Linked DNA regions of Paraneptunicella aestuarii. The protein of the gene in region 2 interacts with the protein of the main gene of each other region in a pairwise test. Links are inferred from orthologs where the notes say so. Each region holds a gene or a part of one and is shown on either strand. Other genes may lie near its edges.

Region 1 (3,118 bases), 260 kb from region 2 along the record:
TTTAAGGAGTTTCTGAAGGCTTTGAATTCTCAACCCGACTCTTCAATTTTTGTCCAGGTCGGAATGTTACTACTCGCCGAGCTTTAATAGGAATATCTTCCCCTGTTTTAGGATTACGACCTGGTCGCTCATTTTTGCTACGCAGATCGAAATTTCCAAAACCGGAAAGTTTCACTTGCTCCCCAGCTTCTAACGCTTCGCGCATTTCCTCAAAGAAATACTCAACCAAATCCTTGGCATCACGCTTGTTTAATCCAAACTTTTCGAACAAATGTTCCGAAATCTCAGCTTTAGTTAGGGCCATAAGACTAATCCCTCAAAGACGCACCAAAATCAGTACATAATTTTTCGACTACAACATTCACTATAGACTGAATCTCAGCCTCTTCCAGTGTTCTGTTGTCATCTTGTAAAGTAAGAGAGATCGCCAAGCTCTTGTGACCTTCAGGGATCCCTTCTCCCTTGTATACGTCAAACAAGTTTAGGCCAACTAATTGATTTACGCTACATTTTTCGACAGCAGATAAAATATCAGCCGCTGCGACCTCATCTTTAACAATAATAGCAAGGTCTCGACGGTTTGCAGGATATTTGGAAAGTTCCTTACTCGCAGGAATCACTTTCTCTCCTAAAGCAGCCACAGCAAGCTCAAATACGAAGGTTTTACCTTTTAAATCCAAAGAATTTTCGTACTTGGGATGCAATGCACCAATATATCCAACCAGTTGCTCACCATTGAAAATGGCAGCAGCTTGCCCAGGATGTAAATAAGAGGCTTGTTCTAGATTAGCTCGCTCGAAGCGGAACTTTCCAGGTTGAACACATTTGTTCAACATCGCCTCAACATCACCTTTTAAATCAAAGAAGTCACATTTGCGATTATCAGAATTCCAACTTTCTGGCAAAACCAAGCCAGAAATCACACCTGCGATCATTTCTTCTTGCTTTAAGCCCAAATCAGCTTGCTCATCTGGAACAAAACGCAATCCGGTTTCAAACAAGCGAACGCGATTTTGCTGGCGATTCAGGTTGTAAGACAGAGCTTGCAATAATCCCGGTAACAAACTCAAACGCATTACCGACATATCCGCAGAAATAGGATTTGGAAGATGAAATCCTTCTTGCTCAGGGAATAACGCAGCTTGCATTTTTGGATCAACAAATGAATAGGTAATCGCTTCTTGGTAATCTCGAGCAATTAACACATTCTTCAATTCAGTTAAGGTAATATTCGCTTCTTTGGTATTACGCATTCTCAAATCAGCTTTAGGGGCCTCATTTGGAATATTGTTGTAACCATACACACGAGCAACTTCTTCAACCAAATCTTCTTCAATGGCAATATCAAAACGGAAAGAAGGGGCGACAACATCCCATTTGCCATCTAATTCAGTAACAGACAACCCCAAACGAGTCAGTATTTCAGTGACCTTCTCTTTCGGGATCTCAATACCAATTAGCCTTTCAAGCTTTTCAGCTCGTAAGGTGATTTCGTTCATTTTAGGAATATGCTGTTCCAATACGGCTTCAGTAATCGGCCCAGCTTCACCACCAACGATGTCTAACAACAGCTTGGTAGCTCGTTCCATTGCAGTACGCTGCAATTGAGGATCGACACCACGCTCATAGCGGTGAGATGCATCAGTGTGCAAACCATACTGACGAGCTTTACCTGCAATGGCTAAAGGCGCAAAGAAGGCACTTTCCAGGAAAATATGACGGCTTGATTCAGTCACCCCGGAATCCAAACCACCAAAAATGCCCGCCATTGCGACAGGTGCTTTATGGTCTGCGATGATCAAAGTATCAGACTTTAATTCAACTTCATTACCGTCCAACAAAGTCAGCTTTTCACCTTCTTTAGGGAAACGAACTTTAATGCCGCCTTGTAGTTTTTCCAAATCAAAGGCGTGCATTGGATGGCCTAATTCCAGCAACACGTAGTTGGTCACATCAACAACTGGATCAATACTGCGAACACCACAACGACGCAGTTTTTCTTGCATCCAGACAGGAGATGTCGCCGCCAGATTGATGTTACGAATCACACGTCCAAGATAACGCGGACAGGCTTCGTTGGCTTCCAATTCGATAGCGAATTCATCGTCAATCATTGGAGCAACAGGTTCAATAACAGGAACCGTCACATCCAGATTGTTTAATACGCCTACTTCACGCGCCAAACCTTTAATGCTTAAACAATCGGCACGGTTAGCGGTTAAGTCCACTTCAATTGTGACATCATCCAGTACAAGATAATCACGAATATCAGTGCCAATCGGCGCATCTTCTGGAAGTTCAATAATACCGCTGTGATCTTCTGAAATACCCAATTCAGAATAGGAGCACAACATACCATGAGAAGGCTGCCCACGAAGCTTGGCTTTCTTAATCTTGAAATCACCTGGCAAAACTGCGCCCACAACAGCAACAGCAACTTTTAATCCCAGGCGGCAGTTTGGTGCGCCACAAACGATATCAAGAAGTTCGTCCTGACCAACATTAACCTTTGTCACTCGCAGTTTATCGGCATCAGGATGCTGACCACATTCAACCACTTCACCAACCACCACACCTGAAAATTCACCCGCAACAGGATCAACTGCGTCTACTTCAAGGCCGGCCATTGTAATTTGCTCAGCCAATGCTTCACTTGTCAGAGCAGGGCTTACCCACTCTCTTAACCATTTTTCACTGAATTTCATCGGTCTGCTTACTTAAATTGTTTCAATAAACGAAGATCATTTTCAAAGAATGATCGCAAATCGGTTACGCCGTAACGCAGCATCGTTAAACGCTCTACCCCCATACCAAAAGCAAACCCTGAGAACTCTTCCGGGTCAATATCTACTGCTTTCAAAACATTGGGGTGAACCATGCCACAGCCTAACACTTCCAACCATTTGCCATTTTTTCCCATTACATCAACTTCGGCTGACGGTTCGGTAAATGGAAAATAAGAAGGACGAAAACGAACCTGCAAACTCTCTTCAAAGAAATGTTCCAGAAAGTCGTGCAAGATCCCTTTTAACTCGGTAAAAGTCACTCGTTTATCAACCATCAACCCTTCAACTTGATGGAACATTGGTGTATGCGTTTGATCGTAATCGTTTCGATA
Region 2 (2,958 bases):
GGCATAGAAAGTGCTCCAGACTTTATTACCATCGACAGCGCAGATGGCGGCACTGGTGCGGCTCCGGCTACGCTTATTGACTACGTTGGTCTGCCCATTAAAGAAAGCCTACCTGTAGTGGTAGACCTACTCAACAAACATCATTTGCGAAACCGAATTAAGGTAATTTGTTCCGGCAAGCTGATCACCCCCGCAGGCGTAGCATGGGCATTAGCAGTTGGTGCAGATTTTATCAATTCCGCGCGTGGGTTTATGTTCTCTCTGGGCTGCATCCAAGCTTTACAATGTAACAAGAACACCTGCCCGACCGGAATAACAACTCACGATCCTAAACTACAGCGCGGCCTTGATGTTGAAGAGAAATCTGAACGTGTAGCAAACTATATTCGTAATATGAACTATGAGGTGGGTGTATTGGCACATTCCTGTGGCGTCTCAGACCCAAGAGAACTAAAACGACACCATGTACGCATGGTCGTAGAAAACGGACGCTCTGTTGCTCTGAATGAACTATATCCTGAAGAGCTTTAACCAAACAGCCGTTAATCGAGATTCAAAGAAAAAGGGAGAACACTTCCGTATTCTCCCTTTATAATCAGAGATTCAATCTAACCAGGTTAAATCGGTAATTTTTCCAATCGCTTACCACCCCAAACGGTATTAACCACTGCACGGGTTAATATAATTGCAGTAAACATGGATGTGATAATACCTATCATCAAGGTTACCGAGAAACCTTTGATTGGCCCAGTACCGATAGCAAACAGAATTGCTGCGGCAATTAACGTTGTGATATTGGCATCCAAAATAGTTGAGAATGCGTTGTCATAACCTGAACTGATCGCATGTTGAGGACTACGGCCTTCACGTAATTCTTCTCTAATACGCTCAAATATCAGTACGTTAGCATCCACCGCCATACCTACGGTTAGTACGATACCAGCCATTCCCGGCAATGTTAGTGTTGCACCCGGGATCAACGACATAATTCCCACGATCATGATCAGGTTTGCAGCCAATGCAATGTTTGCCACCAAACCAAACTTTTTGTAATACAAAACCATAAAGGCGATAACAAGAATAAAGCCTAACATGATGGCATCCATACCATTGGCAATGTTTTCTTTACCCAGGCTTGGTCCAATAGTGCGTTCTTCAACAATACGAATCGGAGCAATCAAAGAACCCGCACGTAACAACAATGCCAAATTCTGGGCTTCGGCAGGAGAATCCAGGCCGGTTGTTTCAAACTTGCTGCCAAAGTGACCGCGAATCGTCGCCTGGTTAATAACGCGACGTTCCTTTTCAAAAATCACTTTTCCGTTTTTATCCAGCTTGTCCGTCGGCTTGTATTCAATAAATACAACCGCCATTGGATTGCCAATGTTCTTCTTGGTGAAGCGAGACATTTTGGCTCCACCTTTAGAATCCAATGAGATAGATACTTTCGGCAATCCGTACTGGTCAATGCCACTTTGAGCATCAACAATGTTCTTACCTGCTGCAATCACTTCTTTCTTAAGTAGCACAGGTCGACCATTTGTGTCGTTAATAACTTCCGAGCCAGCAGGTACACGTCCTTTTGCGGCAGCGATGACGTCATTTTCATAATCTACAGCGCGGTATTCCAATGTTGCGGTAGCGCCCAAAATATCTTTCGCTTTAGCGCTGTCCTGAATACCCGGCAACTGAATAACAATACGCTCAGCACCTTGACGTTGTACAACAGGTTCCGCAACACCTAACTGGTTAACCCTGTTACGCATGATGGTAATGTTTTGCTGCACTGCATAACTCTTGGTTTCAGCCAACTGTTGTTCAGACATTTTGGCTGTCACTTTTAAGCCATCAAGCTCACTGAATTCATAGCCTGGATATTTACGCTTTAAGTTAAATACGGCTTTATCCAGCGCTTCCTCATCACGGAAAGTAAGCTCCATGTAATCGGAGACTTTCTTGACTGATTTGTAACGAATATCCTCTTCACGCAAAGAGGTTTTCATATCCGACTGCAAGTCATCCAATGCTTTGTCGATAGCGGTTTCCATGTCCACTTCCATCAGGAAGTGAATACCACCACGCAAGTCCAAGCCCAACTTCATAGGTGAAGCGCCGAACATTTTTAGCCAGTCAGGTACATTGGGAGCCAGGTTCAACGCGACGGTGTACTTGTCTTCCAATTGTCTATCCAAGGTTTCTTTAGCTAAACGCTGGTTACTATCGTCAGAGAAACGTACCAAAATTTGAGTATCATTCAATGCTGCAGCTTTGACTACGACATTGGCTTCTTTCAGCACCTCATTCACCTGATCCAATAACGCTGTGTCCAGTTGCTCACTCTTACTGGTGGAAATTTGGATCGCGTAGTCTTCACCATATAGATTAGGTAAAGCAAACAGTGCAAAAAACGAAACCATGACCAATATCAGTAATGATTTCCATAGCGGAGTGTGGTTTAACACAAACATTCCCCTTTAAAAAAGCGACCAAGAAAGTGATTTTAAGTCTGATTTATTCTTATTTATTGTCTTACTTTTGTCTTACTTTTAGTGGAAGCTACAAACTCCCGAAAGCAGTGCTATAGAGCACTAAAAAGCAAGCTACTGTCTAACTGTCGAGTTAGCAGAAAAAATTCCGCCGCAATGTTACCACCAACAAGCAGTCCTAACCAGACAAGAAGGCAAAAGAGCTCTTCCCTTCATTCAGGATTCAGGAACAACAACTAACGACAGCATGTAATATGAACAGTACGAACCTTCATCACGCCATTACATGAGGCTTTATGGAGACAAAATTGATAATTTCAAACAGGCAGGTAATAAAAAGAAAATAGCATCCCTGCTTTCCCTCCCCCCGATATAGCTGATAGCACTATATTCGGTTGAATTGAGACCTTGGTGCTTTTTAATAAATAGCACCTCGGCCTCGTACCACAACTCGGTTCAGTCGTCCCTGATA

What was found.
Region 1: the proteins of secD (region 2) and pheT interact in binary tests that used the Escherichia coli proteins (3 or more experiments, as listed by UniProt). The link is inferred for Paraneptunicella aestuarii from one-to-one orthologs.

Annotation. Positions count from the first base shown.
Region 1 is NZ_CP074570.1:2,838,511-2,841,628, forward strand. Bases 8-3,048 are described here. They hold pheT (phenylalanine--tRNA ligase subunit beta), read right to left. Parts: upstream 2,706-3,048; coding sequence 309-2,705; downstream 8-308. Other genes in these bases: ihfA (integration host factor subunit alpha), read right to left, coding at 8-304; pheS (phenylalanine--tRNA ligase subunit alpha), read right to left, coding at 2,714-3,048. Outside these bases: more of ihfA, read right to left, coding at 2-7; more of pheS, read right to left, coding at 3,049-3,118.
Region 2 is NZ_CP074570.1:3,102,077-3,105,034, forward strand. What follows is about bases 41-2,921. They hold secD (protein translocase subunit SecD), read right to left. Parts: upstream 2,463-2,921; coding sequence 618-2,462; downstream 41-617. Other genes in these bases: KIH87_RS11905 (FMN-binding glutamate synthase family protein), read left to right, coding at 41-531. Also shown: more of KIH87_RS11905, read left to right, coding at 1-40. UniProt on the Escherichia coli protein: Part of the Sec protein translocase complex. Interacts with the SecYEG preprotein conducting channel. SecDF uses the proton motive force (PMF) to complete protein translocation after the ATP-dependent function of SecA.